DNA from 2 places in the Lichenicola cladoniae genome. Region 1 is predicted to be linked to the other one. Evidence: predicted binding sites of a transcription regulator. Region 1 holds the regulator's gene; the other holds the start of a gene.

Region 1 (7,848 bases):
CCGGCTCGCTGTCCCGTTCGGACCGCACCGCGAAGTACAACCAGCTCATCCGCATCGAAGCCGAGCTGGACAGTGCGGCGCGCTATGCGGGCCGGACCATCCTGCGCGGCTGACGAACAACCGGTCCGGCGGCATCCAGCCGCCGGACCGGCATTCGGTCAGACGGTATCGGTATCGTGGTCGGTGCCGCGGGTGACGAGATCCATGCGCAGCGTCATGCAGTAGGCGCCGCCGCCGGACAGGATGAACGGAGCCAGCCCGACCTCCTTCACCATGTAGCCGCGTTCGGCAAACCGGTCCTTCAAGCGCTGGGTCGGTTCGGCCATGACGATGGTACGGTCGACGGCCACCGCATTGACGCAGAAGCGGGCCGCATCCTCGGCCGATGCCTCCATCAGCCGGTCGGCCGAGACGACATCGCGGATCAGGCTCACGCCCTCCCTGGTGAACGCGGGCGGATAGAAGAACACCTCGCCATGCGGTAGCACGCAGAAGCAGGTATCGAGGTGATAGAACTGCTCGGTCGCCAGTTCGAGCCGGACGATATCGATGTCGAACACACGGGCGATATGGTCCGGTGCCCCGGCCGCCGAACGTGGGCCGAAGCCGGTCCAGGCCAGCGAGCGGGTCCGGTCCCAGATGCAGTCGCCGGCCCCTTCCTGGAACATGCCCTGCGGCAGGTCGATCACCTCGTCCAACAACCCACGATCGCGCATTCCCTGGAACACCGCCCTGAACGCCGCCTCCTCGCCCTGGCGTTGCGGATGGCGAAACGAGGCTACCAGCGCCTTGCGATCGAACACGATGCCGCCGTTGGCCGGAAACACCATGTCGGGCAGGCCGGGAACGCCCGGCGCCGTCTCGATGTCGCCGCCCGCCTCGCGGAGGGCCCGCTTGAGAGAACTGAATGCAGTCCGTGCCTCGGCCAGGTGACGTTCCGGATGCTCGGACCAGGTGCCGGGCTTCATCCAGGGGTTGATCGCGTAGGACACCTCGTAGTGGGCCGGATCGACCAGGAGGTAGGTGGGCATGCTGCGGCGCTCCGACGTTGGACCGGAAAACGGAGAAATCCGCCCTTCCCGTCATAGACCTCTTGCAATCGACCACCCGGCCGTGGCGACATAGGCTACTGAACTGATAGCACCGCTTGCCGCCAATGCGCCCATCGTCGGGGCTGGTGTGCCTGGAGAAAGACCTGATGAGCTTCGGACGTGCTGTGAAGCGCAAGGTCAGGGCGACGCTGCCGCCGCTGCTGTTCCTGTCCCTGGTCGGGTATTTCGGATGGAACGCCACCCAGGGCGACCATGGCCTGCGCACCTATCGCGCCCAGCTCCAGTTGCTGCAGCAGGCGAACGAGTCGCAGGCAGCTGCGCAATACGAGCGGGCAGCGTGGACCCAGCGGGTATCCGGCCTGCGCGACAAGGGCCTGGACGCGGATACGCTGGATGAGCGCGCGCGCGCGATGCTCAATCTGGCGGAGCCGAACGACATTGTCGTTCCCTACGGCTCCAACAAGCTCTACTAGCCCACCATACGAGCTTCATACGACAAGCGCGGCCGGATAACCGGCCGCGCTTACAAGGCTCGAAGCTGACGCGTCGTGGACGCGAGTCGCGAAGCTACTTAATTTTAGCTTCGCGGAATGCGACATGCTTGCGCGCAACCGGGTCATACTTCTTGAGCTCGAGCTTGCCGGTCTGGGCACGCGCGTTCTTCTTGGTCACGTAGAAATAGCCAGTGTCCGCGCTCGACACGAGCTTGATCTGGATGGTGTTCGACTTCGCCATGGGATCCTCAGCCTCTGCCTGCCGCCGTCGCGGCCGCGCCCGATCCAGACTCCGGAAACGGAGCCGTCAGGGTCACTGGTCGCAGCAGTGGTTCAAGGGGCCGGAAAATGCTCATCAAGGCGGCCCAGGTCAAGCCCTAAGGTCGGGCGGGCAGCTACCCTGCCTGTGAGAAGACACAGTAGAAGGGGGCGGATAAGGCTTCGACCGGCAGCTTTCCCGGAAGGATTCGAGCGCGATGTTGAGTGTCGACGAGGCAAGACGCCGGATCCTCGAAGATTTGCGCCCTTTGCCGGCCGAGATCGTTTCGATCCTGGACGCCTGGGGACGGGTCGCCGCGGCTCCGTTACTGGCTCGGCTCAACAACCCGCCGAACGACATTTCGGCGATGGATGGTTATGCGGTCCGTAGTGCCGATACCGTCCCGGGCTCGTTCCTGAGCCTGACTGGCGAGGCCCCGGCAGGACATCCGTTTGCGGGAACCGTCGGCCCTGGCGAGTGCGTCAGGCTGTTTACCGGCAGCGTCATGCCAGACGGTGCGGATTGCGTGCTGATCCAGGAGAATGCCGAGCGCCGGGAGCAGCAGGTCGAGGTCCGGGAGGCGGTGACGCCGGCGCGTCACATTCGCCGCCAGGGACAGGATTTTTTGGTTGGCGACGTGCTGGTTCCCGCCGGGCGGCGCCTCGGTGCCCGAGATGTCGGCGTTGCCGCCGCCGGAAACCATGCCTGGGCCACGGTGCATCGGCGGCCGCGAATCGCACTGCTGGCTACCGGCGACGAGCTGGCGCTGCCCGGCGAGCCGATCCCCCCCGGCGGTGTCACCAACTCGAACACGCCGATGCTGGCGGCCCTGGTCCGTGCTGCGGGCGGCGATCCGGTGCTGCTGCCGCTGGTCAGGGATGATGCCGACGCGATAGCCCGCGCGACCGATGGGCTGGCCGGCATGGACATGCTGGTGACGATCGGGGGCGCCAGCGTCGGCGATTACGACCTGGTGCAGACCGCGCTCGCCACGCGTGGGCTCCAGGTCGATTTCTGGAAGATCGCGATGCGGCCCGGCAAGCCGTTGATGCATGGTCATATCGGGGCGGGAGATACACGGATCCCGGTGCTGGGACTGCCCGGGAACCCGGTATCGGCGCTTGTGTGCAGCCTGCTGTTCCTGATCCCGGCCCTGCAGGCGCTGTCGGGTGAGACCGTCTTCGATCCGGCCGGCGGCCTGGAACGCGAGCATGCCAGCCTGGCCACGCCGCTCGAGGCGAACGATCAACGGGCGGACCATCTGCGGGCGTCGCTGACCAGGGCCGCCAACGGCGCGTTCGTCGTGACACCGTTTTCTCGCCAGGACTCCGGCATGCTCCGCCGGCTGGCCGATTGCGAGGCGCTGATCCTGCGCGCACCACATGCACCGGCTGCGGCTGCCGGAACTGACGTCGAGATCCTGCGGCTCGACCGACTTGGCATCTAATGCATTGACCTAACACACTTGACCTGTGTGGAAGAACCAACCTAGAACGGTTGGAGTTGCCGCTTTGTTCTATGCGCTCGCGAACTGGTGCGGGACGGGGCATGCATGGCGGACGGAGACACCACGATGCTCACGCGCAAGCAGCACGAGTTGCTCGGCTTCATCGACCGGCACCTCAAGGAGACCGGGTTCTCGCCGAGCTTCGACGAGATGAAGGACGCGCTCAACCTGAAATCCAAATCCGGAATCCACCGGCTGATTTCGGCGCTCGAGGAGCGCGGTTTCCTGAGCCGGCGGCACCATCGGGCCCGCGCACTGGAAGTGCTTCGCCTGCCCGAAACAGGCGGCCGGGACGGGATCACGGTGTTCCTGCCGGAGCAGGACCTGACTGGACTTGCGCTTGACGCTGGCGGTGCGGTGCCGGCTCCGCTCGAGGAGCAGCCGGGCTTTGCGCCCAACGTCATCAAGGGCGATTTCAGCCAGAGGCTTCCCGGAGTGCGAGCGGCGCCAGGAGTGGGTGCAGTCCAGCTTCCACTCTATGGACGGATCGCGGCCGGACTGCCGATCGAGGCCCTCCGTGATACCGGGATGCATGTCGAAGTGCCGCTGGCGTTGATCGGCAGCGGCGAGCACTACGCCCTCGAAGTTGCCGGTGACTCGATGATCGAAGCAGGCATTCTGGACGGCGACACCGTCATCATCCGCCGGTCCGACAGCGCCGATAACGGCCAGATCGTCGTGGCCTTGATCGACGACGCTGAGGTGACATTGAAGCGGCTCCGCCAGCGCGGCAATGCGGTGGCGCTGGAGCCGGCGAATGCCCGGTACGAGACCCGTATCATTCCGTCCGACCGCGTCCGGGTTCAGGGCCGGTTGGTCGGGCTTCTGCGGCGCTATTAAATCCGGCTGCCGGCATGAGCCTGGACAGGCGGCCAATCGCCTCCGCGTCCAGGTGATCCTGTAGCGGGATCTCGGCGAGGATCCTGATCCCGCCATGGCGTTCGAGGGCGCTGCGGTTGCCGGGTGAAACCGGACCGTTGAGAACGACGCCGGCGATGGCGATGCCCCGGTGCCGAAGCGCCGCGATGCTCAGCAGCGTGTGGTTGATCGTCCCAAGCGTGCTCCGGGCGACCAGCACCACCGGAAGGCCGAACAGAGCAATCAGGTCGATCATCAAGAGCCCGCCCCCGACCGGCACCATCACTCCCCCTGCCCCTTCGACCACCAGCGGCCTCGTCCCGGCTTGTTCCGGCAGGTCGAGCCGGGTCGGGTCGAACACCACGTGCGCGACGGCAGCCGCGTCCTCGGGCGACAGGGCGGCGCCAAGCGCCAGTGCGGGCGGATGCAGACGCGCCTGATCGATCCCGGTCAGCCTAGCCACCGTTTCGCTATCGCCGGGTTCCTCGTCGAGCCCGGTCTGCATCGGTTTCCAGTAGTCGGCGTCCCAGGCTTTAACCAGGCAGGCCGCCACCAGCGTCTTGCCTACTCCGGTGTCGGTCCCGGTCACGAATACGCCGCGCCGAGGGGCTTGCAGGATGGTGCCGTAGGCGACCCAATAGGAGGCGGTGCTCGCGTGGTCGGCCTCGAAACGGCGCAGCACGCGCCGCATCGAGCCTGGCCCGAGCGGCCGACTCCCGGCGGATGGCTGGTGCGCCCCGATGCCGCGCAGGGCGCGAACGAATGCGAGCCCGGTGGGATGGCCGATCGCAACGGTTTCCGTATTCCATCGACCGCCGCACGCCCGAAGCAGCCGGTCCGCCTGGGGATACTCGGGACCGCTATCCACCAGCCCCTCGCTGCGATGCGCATCGCGCCATTCCGACAGGCTGCCGGCGACCAGGGTCGAGAGATGCAGATGTCCACCCGGTGCAAGCAGTCGCGTCAGCTGCAGGATCGCGCCGGCCGGATCGGCGAACCACTGGAGCGCCAGGCTCGAGCAGATCAGGTCGAAGCCCCCGGCCACTGCCGGAAATGCCCCGTCCATCGCCAGCATCAGCAGCCGGGGATCATCGCCCATCCCATTACTACAGGCCTGAAGCATCGCTGGGGCCAGATCGGTGGCGACGATCAGGGAGTCGGGCAGAAGTCTGCGCAGCGCCTGTGTCAGCAGGCCGGTGCCACAGCCGATTTCGAGGACCCGCAGGGGACCCATCGACCGGGTGCGAGCAAGCTCCCCGGCGATGCGCAACGCCAGCCGTCCGGCGACCAGTCGCTGGAGCGTGGCGTTCGACTCGTAGGTCGTCGCCGCACGCCCGAAGCTGCGGCCGATCATGCGGCTCCGATTCATGCCCGCGCGAATTTCATCAGCTGTCCGGCGCACCAGTCCGGATGGGTGAGTGGCAGAAGATGACCGGCGGCTTCGTTCCAAAGGATCGTGCTCCGGTCGAAGCTGGCAACCGTCATCGTGGGTGAGACGATCGGATCGAGGCGCCCGGCCAGAGCCAATAGCTTAAGGTCCGCCGCCGCCGCGCGTGCGTCACGATCCCGCAATGCATGGAGGCCCTGCTCCAGACGATCCGGCCTCGGTGCGCCGGAAAACCCGCCGTCGGTTCCGCACCGGACCCGGAAGGCGGTGACGGTCCCGACCGGATCCGCCGCAAGCCGCAGCAGCATCCGATCGAGCACGCGCATCGGCACCCCGGACGCGAAGTCCGGTGCCTGGCTGAACCGGCTGAAGCCGTTGATGGCAATCAACCCGATACAGCCCGCCGGACGGTCGCCTAAGAGGTCGAGCGTGCCCGCCGAGTGGCCGACCCCAATATAGCCGGTCGGCACGGTCGGCCAGGATGGCGTGGCACCGAAATATCCGCGCTCGATGACTGCGGTTTGTGCTTCCGGTAGCGCCGCCCGCATCGGACCCCAGATGGACGCGCTCGAACCCCAGCCATGGGCGAACAGGAAGAACGGCGTCTCGCTCATCCGGCCCGACCGGTCACGGCGAATGTGTCGGTTAGCGCCGCGATGATCCGGTCGATCGCCGCCTCGTCATGCACGGCACTCAGGGCGAGCCGTATGCGGCTGGTGTTGGGCGGCACCGTCGGTGGCCGGATCGCGATGCCGAGCACGCCGTGCCGCTCCAGGGCCGCCGCCAGCTCGAGCGACGCGGACGCATCGCCGACCAGCACCGGTACGATCTGGGTGGTCGATCCGGCCGTATCGACGCCGAGCTGCGCCAGCACCGCACGCACCCGCCCGGCAGAGACCTGCAGATGGCGACGCGCGTGGTCCATGCCGGGGACTAGGTCGAGCGCCGCATCGATCGCGCCGAGCACCGGAGGCGGCAGCGCCGTGGTGTGGATGAAGCCCGAGCACGCGTTGACCAGGTAGTCGCAAAGGCTCCGTGAGCCGGCCACGTAAGCGCCGAAACTGCCGAACGCCTTGCTGAACGTGCCCATCACCAGATCGGCGCCGCCGGCCTCGACAGACAGCCCGGCGCCAGCCGGACCCAGCACACCGGTCGCGTGGGCCTCGTCGACGTAGAGGAATGCGTCGTGCCGCCGCGCCAGCATACGGAGCCGGCCGATGTCGGCACGATCCCCGTCCATGCTGAACACGCTCTCCGTGACGATGAAACGCCGTCCGGGGTGATCGGCCCGTTCGGCGATGAGTGCTTCGAGATGGTCGAGATCGTTGTGGCGAAAACGCACTTGCCGGATACCCGCCGCCTGGATGCCATGATGCAGGCTGGCGTGGTTGAGCCGGTCGGCGAACACCAGCGGTGCTGGCCCGGCCAGCTTCAGCAGCGCCGGCAGCACGGCCGCATTGGCCTGCCAGCCCGATGCGAATAGCAGGGCACCCTCGGTCCGCTTGAAATCCGCCATGCGGGCCTCCACCCGCTCGTGCAGGTGGAGCGTTCCGGTCACCAGCCTGGATGCGCCCGCGCCAGTACCATACTTGCTGCCCCATTCGGCAGAGCGCTCGGCCAGTAACGGGTGGTGGGCGAGACCGAGATAGTCGTTCGCAGATGCGTTGATCAGGATCCGTTCGTCACGGGTGACCGTGCCGGAGCCATTCCGGCCGGGACGCAGGGTGCGCCGCATCCCGCGGTCAGCCAGATCGCGCAGCGCCTCGTCGAACAGGGGGTCGAGAGATGACATGAGGCCGCACTCCTGCCGGATCGCCGGCCGCATGGTCAACTCGGCCGATCTGCGACGGCCCTGGCCTTGGTGCCTGCATCGGTGCGATCAACCGGCATGAGCAGCAGCAACCTCTGGCTTCCCTATACCCAGATGCGGACCGCCTTGCCGCCCCTGAAGGCGGACTGGACCGACGGCTGCCGGATCGGTCTCGCCGACGGGCGGGTGCTGATCGACGGCATCGCGTCCTGGTGGACCGCTTGCCATGGCTACAACCACCCGCATATCGCCGACGCATTGCGGACGCAGCTCGCGCGGATGCCGCACGTGATGTTTGGCGGCCTGGTGCACGAGCCGGCCCAACGCCTGGCCGACCGGCTGACGACGCTGCTGCCGGGCGACCTGAACTCGGTGTTTTTCGCCGAAAGCGGCTCGGTCGCGGTCGAGGTCGCGATCAAGATGGCGATCCAGTACTGGCTGAACCGCGGTGAGCAGGGCCGCTCCCGCCTTGTCGCCTTCC
Region 2 (7,848 bases), on a different replicon from region 1:
TTTGTCGGTCGGGCCCACCCTAAAAGCGGCACGCCGGACGAGCGTCCGGTGGTGGAGATGGACGCGCGTTTGTTCGCTGCCTCCAAGGCGATGGCGACTCTGCTGCTGCAGGCGCTTGCCTATGAGGAGGATGCGTTCCGGCTCGATATGCCGGTCGACGGCGGTGATCTGGTGCAATGGTTTGCCGAATAGCGCGAGGACGTGCGCGGCATCCTGGAAATGGCCGCCACCGACCGGGCCTGAACCTTGATGTTCGGGTCGGCGCGGCCGAGGCCACAGGGCTTCGATCCAGATCCAGTCGTCCGGCTGCGCCGCCAGAGCCTAAAGGCCCGGCTGACCTGCCTTGGCGATCCCCCCGAATACACGCGCCTGGTCGCGACCATCAAGGTTGGCCGACCGGTCGTGCAACCCGAACTCTTCTCCTGAAAGAGCAGGCTCATGAGCAACCACAAGACCATCCCGGCCGACCCGGCTGGCACCGACATGCACATCCTGACCCCGGACAAGACTGCGCTCCGTGGCACCCTTGAGATCATTCCTGCCTGCGCTCAGCTCGGTAACCTGCATGTCGATGCCGACGGGTCCATCGGCTTCGACTTCGTCAGCTGGGCGGAGCAGTGGTTCGAGGATGCGCGGCCAGTTGAACAGCCGCATCCCCGTACCGGGCGAAGCGGCTTCGTCTTTGTCGACTCCCATGGCGGCGAGCACCATGAGGACGATTTGCTGCGCTGCCTGCCAGGTGGGCGCGTGGCGGGATGCCCGCACTGCCAGGCGGTCGCTCAGCCCTCAACCGGGCTGGTGCCGGCATGACCCCGACACAACGCCTGCAAAGCTTGCTGCATGAGGAGCAGGCACATTGCGCCGCCCTCGAGGCCGGGATCCGCGAGCTGCTGGCGCACATCGGCAGCACTAAGTTCGTCGGCGTGGAGCAGGACGGTGGGCGACGCGATTGGATCGCCACAACCGATGTCGACCGCCGCCTGCAGACCATCCTGGGCGAGGGGCTGCAGGCGCGGGACCTGGAAGCCCGCTACAGGTGGGCCATCCTGCCGGCAGCGGACAGTGTCGACCGGCTCCGCGCGATCGACCTCGACCGGGTGATCGGTCCACTGCCCGAGCTCAATCTGCCAGGCTTTGTGGCTTGGCTGATCGCCAGCCGGCCAGACCTTGGCGACCGCGTCCGTGAGATCGAGGAAGAGCTGAACCGTAATCGATACGCCGGGGCTCGCACCGTCGGGCAGAAGGAGATGGCCTGATGATCCGGCAGTATGACGCGTCTCGTAGCCGAGGCGGGCCCAACCCGCTGCGCGTGGGCGTCATCGCTATCGGCAGCATTTATTACTTGCAGGACCAAGGCTTCTTTCGTGACCGGTTCGGTGGCACGCCGGTCTGTCGGGTGCCGTGGATGGTCGAGGCGTTCCTGAACGGAACGCTCGGGGCGGCGTGGCGCGATCCGCGGACCGGCCAATGGGAAAGTTGCTTCATCAGCGGCCGATCGGATCTGGCGGTCATGCGGTCACTCCGCGACGGCCGCCGACAGGCGATAAGCGTGCGAATGCTGATCCTTCATGACGACGAGGGACTCTGGAAGCTGCCAACCGCCTATCCCGACCTCCCGAATACTGGCCGGTTCTATCGATGCACATGAAACGTTTTGCCGAAGGTGACGGTATAATTCGGGCTTTGGTGAAAAGTATTTCTGCCATGAACGAATGAGGGACAAACAAGGACCGCGTCCCATCTGCCTGCCGCCCATGCAAAGGGTGGGTCCTCGCCATGCTCGCCCGGCGAGCCGGCCTGCGCGTGGCTCCGGTCCCGACGCCAGAGCGTCGCCGTTGCACGGCCAACCGCCAGCTGACGGCGGGAAGGGGATCAGGGGGATCCTCACATGCTGCAAACGAACGACGGCACTCATCACGTCATCAACCATGCCCACCTTTTCGCGGGGCTCGGCGGCGGTGCGCGCGGCTTCAACAACACCAGCGCGCGCGTCAGGAGCCTGACCGCCGAGTTCCGCTGCCTCGGCGGCATCGACGTTGACGCCGCAGCAATCCGCGACTTCGGCCGGCTGGCCGGAGTGCCCGGCACGGTGCTCGACCTGTTCGACCGCGATCAGTTCCGCGCGTTCCACGGCTGCGAGCCGCCGGCGGACTGGCGCGAGACGACGGCGGCCGACATCCATCGGGCGTTCGGCCACAAGCACCCGCACATCCTGTTCCTGTCGGCGCCCTGCAAGGGGTTCTCCGGTCTGCTGTCTGAGACCAAGAGCAAGACGGCGAAATATCAGGCGCTCAACCGCCTGGCACTGCGCGGCATCTGGCTGGCGTTGGAAGCGTATGCCGACGATCCGGTCGAGCTGATCGTGTTCGAGAACGTGCCACGCATCGCCACCCGTGGCCGCCACCGGCTGGATCAGATCGTCGGCCTGCTCCGTGCCTATGGTTATGCAGTTGCCGAGACCACGCATGATTGCGGCCGGTTGGGTGGGCTCGCGCAATCGCGCAAGCGGTACCTTTTGGTCGCCCGGCACACCGGCAAGGTTCCGCCGTTCCTCTGGGAGCCGCGCACCCGGCCGCTGCGCGGTGTCGGCGAGGTACTGGGGCGCATGCCATTGCCGGGTGATCCGGCAGCGGGCCCAATGCATCGGGTTCCCATGCTCCAATGGCAGACGTGGGTGCGCCTCGCCTTCGTCGAAGCCGGCAGCGACTGGCGGTCGCTGAACAAGCTGGTCGTCGAGGATGGCGTTTTGCGCGATTTCGCGCTCGAGCCGGCCGGTGACCGGCAGCTTGGCATACTCGGCGTCCGGCCGTGGGAAAAACTGACAGGGACCCTCACCGGCCGATCGACGCCGGACAACGAGGCCCACAGCGTGGCGGATCCGCGCATCGATGGGCATGAACGGTCGGTGCAGCTCGGCATCCGGCACTGGACGGATGCCGCACCGTGCGTCACCGGCAAGATGTTCGTTGGCGGCGGACCGCACGCGGTTGCTGACCCGCGCCATGGCGGTCCGGCCAAGCACTCCAACGAGTTCCGCATCGTGCCATGGGACGGGGCAGGCCGTTCCGTCACGGAGCGCACGGAACCGGCTAATGCGTTGCCGATCCACGTTAGAACCTCGATCGCCGCAAAGGCGACGACTTCTACGGTGCCGGGCTCTACGGCGTCATGCACTGGCGCGCCAGCACAGGCGCCGTCAGCAGCGCGGCCGGCTACGATACCGGGCGGTGGAGTGTCGCTGACCCCAGGCCGACCCTGCCGGCCGCAACGGACCGCCTGGTCGCGGTGATTCGCAGCCTGGACCAGTGCTGGCACCGGCCCCCACCACCGCCGAGCTTTGCGCACTACAATCCCTCTACGACCCGGAGAAACAGATGCAGCTGGATGGCATGTCGGACGCGGATTGGCGCGAGCGCATCGGCAACGCCGTCCCGCCTGCCGCGGCGCAGGCGATCGCCGAAACCATGGGACGCACCCTGCTGATGGCCTGGAGTGGTGAGACCTTATCTGCTGTCGGCCGAGCCGATCTGGGTGCAGCCGATCGCCATGGCCCTGAGCGTCCGCCAGCCCAACGACGGGATCTGAGAGGAAGAGACGATTGAAAAAGACTGAGGTGGTCTGGAAAGAATTGATGGGGAAAGGGCGATGCCGCAACCGGCCGGACGCCACAAGGGTAAAGGCCTGACGGCCCGCGCGTGCCGCGCGCCCTTGTCCCGCCCGCCCGGCCGCGACCCGTGGAGAGGTGTTCGAGAGCCAGAAAAAGGACGAGCACCATGGCCAGCACCCGCCGTTCACGCCCAGACCAGACCGCTCCCCGCGACAACTACCAGGAGGTGACTGACCGCATCATCGCGGCCCTCGAGGCCGGCGTGGTGCCGTGGCGCCGCCCCTGGGATCCGGCCTTGGCCGGTCAAAACACCATGCCGTCCAACGCCACGACCGGCAGGTTCTATCGCGGCATCAACGTGCTGATGCTGGCGCTGTCGCCCTTCGCGTGGTCGACCGGCGACAACAGGTGGTGCTCATACAAGCAGGCTGCAGAACGCGGCTGGCAGGTGCGCAAGGGAGAGCGCGGCACCACAGTGTTCTTCTTCAAAAAACTGGAGCGCAAGGACGCCGAAGGCGCGCCCGAGCTGACCGGTGACGGGACGCAGCGATTCATCCCGATGCTGCGCGCCTCGACAGTATTCCATGCCAGCCAGATGGACGGCATTTCCGAAGTTCCCGCTTCCGGACCGCACGAGGTCAGCTGGCGTCGCCCCGAGGCGGTCGACACCATCCTGCGCAACAGCGGTGCGGTGATCCGCATCGGCGGATCGCAGGCGTTCTACAATCCGTCCAGCGACCACATCCAGATGCCGCCGCATGAATGCTTTTCGTCACCCGAATTGTTCGGAGCCGTCGCTCTTCATGAATTGGCGCATTGGTCAGGTGCGGAATCACGGCTTGACCGAGACCTGACTAGAACGTTTGGTATCGCGCGCTATGCGGAGGAAGAACTCCGCGCCGAGCTGGCAAGCTGCTTTATGGGCAATACGATAGGCCTGCCGAGCGATATTCCAAACCATGCCAGCTACCTGCATAGCTGGTTAAAGAAACTTCGCGACGACAAGCGCGAGATATTTCGCGCCGCCGCAGCGGCGCAGCGCATCGCCGACTTCTGTCTGGCTTTCCATCCCGACTATCGCGCCGCGGCGGAAGAAACCCAGGAGCCCGTAGCCGACGAACGGCTGGCAGCCTGACGCCTTCCAGAAACACCGGATCAACGCCGTCTCGCACGTCGTGCGGACGGCGTTCCACACCAGCGAAAGCAGAATCATGAGCACGAACGATTTGGACCAGCTGTGCATTCCGGCGTTGCACGATCAGATCCCCGACCAGGCGTTGTACTGGATCGGGCTCTACCTCGTCGTCCTGGACTACGGCGGCCCGGAAGAAGGCGGCCACTGGTATCCTTCCGGCGGCCTCGAGACCGATCCGGCGCTGTATCGCCTTCTCGGTCACCCGCCCAGCGCTTTTTTCAGCGACGACGAGGCGTCCACCGTCCTGGCGGACATGGAAGCCAACCTGCCGCTGCTGAACGCAGGCCGCCCGCCCCTGCATGCCTCGACCAGCAAGGGGCTGTACGAGCTACACGTCATGCACGCGCCGACCCTGCCGCGTGCCTTTCCCGACGTCGGCCCGCGCTACGCGTAACAATTCCCTGCGAAAGGACCACCGCCATGCCCGCGACGCTTCCGATCGCCAGCATTGTCTTCCCGAAACTGCAATTGCCGCTGTTCGAGGATGGGCGGTTCACCGCCACGAAGTTCGACAGCAGCGCTGACAAGGCGAAGTTCGCCAACCACCTGTTGCGCTTCATCGCCAGGGGCTTCCCCGAGGCCTCGTTCAGCCAGGCCTTCTATCGGCGGCTGTCGATGTGCTTCTCGCACATTGCGCACTACGACAAGCACGGGTTCTGGGACTACTTCTTTACCAGCACGGAACGCTGCATCGAATTCCTCAACGACACGCTGCGCGGCGGCGGCTACGGCGATCCCGCCTGGACCTACTGCGATGTCGAATTGGCGATCCGCAAGCGGGTGCAGGAGGCCAGGGTGATCGAAGCCTACCGTCAGGCTCGTGCTGCGGAAGTTACTGGAGCGGAGCGCGAACTGCTCCGCCGTCTCAAGGCCCAGTACGAGCCAAAGGTGGCCGCACTACCGCCGACTGAAGCGACCCCGCCCGGTATCATCCCTCGCGGCCCAGCCGTGCAGCTTGGCCTGTTCTGAGGCCGTAGCCGTATCTCAGGCAGCGGAAAGCACCTGACAGCGGCCATGGCCATGGAGCGCGCGTTCGAAATGCTCGACGGCCATGCGCGGCGTGTCCTTGAGCAGGAACACCGACCCGTGCGGGATCGATGTGACCTTATGGTGCAGTTCGGTCTTGCAGCCTGGCTTGCCACTCAGGAACTTCACGCCCCGACCCGGCCGGGCCGCGCGTCCGTTCCTGAGACTGGCGGCGATCTCGCGCCCAACGAGATAGACCGGAGCGTCATGGGCTATCCAGACCGCCGACCGGATGTCGGTGTAGTCGGCCTCTATCCGGAGTTCCACACAGTCAGTAACGGCGTCTGGCGTGCCGTCAACGCCCCATATGCGCAGGCAGAGCGCGCGCAGCGCGTCCCCCCGCCCTGGTTCGAACACCCAGCCGATTTCCTGGCCGCGCCACCGTCCATCGAGCCTCTTGGCGTGCATCGAAAGATCCGGATGGAACGGAGCCACTAGCTCCAGCCTGTCCCCGTTCGTCCTGATCACCACCATGATGCGGGTCCCCTGTTCGTGGCTGAACCCTAGTACTCGACGATCGGCGTGTACAGCCATGCCGACGATAATGGATGCGAAACGAGAAAATGTGAATCATGAAATGGGAATGACCGTTGGAGAGGGGGACGACTGCGCTGGCCGTTGCCGTCGCATCCCTCGGGTTGGCGTGGTCTGAGCCCGGCACCGCTCGCTTCAACACCCGCCTAGCCTACGGCCACGCGCCTGCGGTTCGAACGACACCGTGAAGCTGCAGGCAGCTTCCGCACCACTGTCGTTCTCAGATGTTTCCGCTCCCTCCATGCCGGGCTCCGGTCGACCACACCCGAGGGACGCGACGGCAACGGCCGAAGCAATTTGGGATAAAACATGAATGGATAAAGACGATGGTTGGTTCAGTAAACAAGGTGATCCTGGTTGGCAACCTCGGCAAGGATCCGGAAGTCCGCAATGCCCAGAACGGCAGCAAGATCGTGACCTTCACACTGGCGACGAGCGAGAGCTGGAACGACAAGGCCTCAGGCGAGCGGAAGGAAAAGACCGAGTGGCATCGCATCGTAATTTTCAACGACCGTATAGCCGACGTTGCCGAGCGGTTCCTGACGAAAGGTCGCAAGGTCTACATCGAGGGTTCGTTGCAGACCCGTAAGTGGACCGATCAGTCCGGACAGGACAAGTACACCACCGAGATCGTCATCGACCGGTTCCGCGGGGAATTGACCCTTCTTGATAGCGGCAATCGTGACGGCGACCAGAATTCGCCACGCGGGCAGCAAGACACGGGCGCTGCACGGTCTGCGACAAGCGGCGGGTGGGAGCCGGCCGCCGGTGACCTGGACGACGAAATCCCTTTCTAGACCCGGCTCGGCTTTGTTCCAGCGGCCGAATCATCTGGTCGCTGGAATTGTACAGGCCGACGCCCATCCCGAAGTCTGTCCGGCAACCAATGCAAGTCGTCAGGTGGAGAAAAGCATGCCTGCGTCCAACGGCCTCGCTGCGTTGCTTTTCCCTGAGCGAACGCGGCTCAAACTCAGTCTGTCCGAAGTTGGCGTCCTCGCCGGCGTCGACCGAACACTGATCTGGCAGCGTGAGAAGGGGAAGTCGCCGAACCCGTCGATCCTCGTGCTCAAGGGAATCAGTGTCGCGCTGGCGGTGTGCTTCCATGACGTCTGCGACGCAGCACTCGTCGATGCGCAGGCGGCGCGCTCGAATAGCTGACGGGCACTTTCCGCTCCCTGTTTGCGACGAAACATTCGGGCGCGCGGAAAAGAGGCGTTTACCGCCGCTCGGCCAGCGCCATCCAACCCTCCAATAAACCCCATCCGGAGATCGATCATGAACGGTTTGCGCGATCGCGCGAGTGCGATAACGGCTGCTTGTCAGCCTCCCACTCAGCTTGTGCCCACCAGCTACTCGAAGGAGACGTGACGTGGAGGTTTCTCTTTCTCGAGCCGCCGACGAAAGCTGCATGGCGAGTGCCCGCCGCTGGCGCACCGAGGCGGAGGTGCTGCGGGACCATGCCACGGCCAGCTACCTGACGCCCAGC

The links. Region 1 encodes LexA, which represses DNA repair genes until DNA is damaged. Its sites were predicted from a motif close to TGTTCTANNTANGTTC; they were not measured.
Region 2: the regulator LexA is predicted to act here: its motif matches at 6,578-6,593, upstream of ssb (single-stranded DNA-binding protein).

The regions. Positions count from the first base shown of each region.
Region 1 covers NZ_CP053708.1:2,078,008-2,085,855, reverse strand. Annotated here, with positions in the region: gene eno (phosphopyruvate hydratase) at 1-113, shown strand, start outside; gene HN018_RS09650 (dimethylarginine dimethylaminohydrolase family protein) at 159-1,031, opposite strand; gene HN018_RS09645 (FtsB family cell division protein) at 1,199-1,525, shown strand; gene rpmG (50S ribosomal protein L33) at 1,620-1,787, opposite strand; gene HN018_RS09635 (molybdopterin molybdotransferase MoeA) at 2,023-3,252, shown strand; gene lexA (transcriptional repressor LexA) at 3,379-4,152, shown strand; gene bioD (dethiobiotin synthase) at 4,091-5,524, opposite strand; gene HN018_RS09620 (alpha/beta hydrolase) at 5,536-6,171, opposite strand; gene HN018_RS09615 (aminotransferase class I/II-fold pyridoxal phosphate-dependent enzyme) at 6,168-7,349, opposite strand; gene HN018_RS09610 (adenosylmethionine--8-amino-7-oxononanoate transaminase) at 7,446-7,848, shown strand, end outside.
Region 2 covers NZ_CP053710.1:20,923-28,770, forward strand. Annotated here, with positions in the region: gene HN018_RS24185 (hypothetical protein) at 1-192, shown strand, start outside; gene HN018_RS24190 (hypothetical protein) at 439-810, shown strand; gene HN018_RS24195 (hypothetical protein) at 807-1,256, shown strand; gene HN018_RS24200 (hypothetical protein) at 1,256-1,648, shown strand; partial or broken gene HN018_RS24205 (DNA cytosine methyltransferase) at 1,889-3,585, shown strand; gene HN018_RS24210 (ArdC family protein) at 3,870-4,742, shown strand; gene HN018_RS24215 (hypothetical protein) at 4,819-5,196, shown strand; gene HN018_RS24220 (hypothetical protein) at 5,223-5,771, shown strand; gene HN018_RS24225 (hypothetical protein) at 5,787-6,236, opposite strand; gene ssb (single-stranded DNA-binding protein) at 6,689-7,159, shown strand; gene HN018_RS24235 (helix-turn-helix domain-containing protein) at 7,131-7,520, shown strand; gene HN018_RS24240 (hypothetical protein) at 7,732-7,848, shown strand, end outside.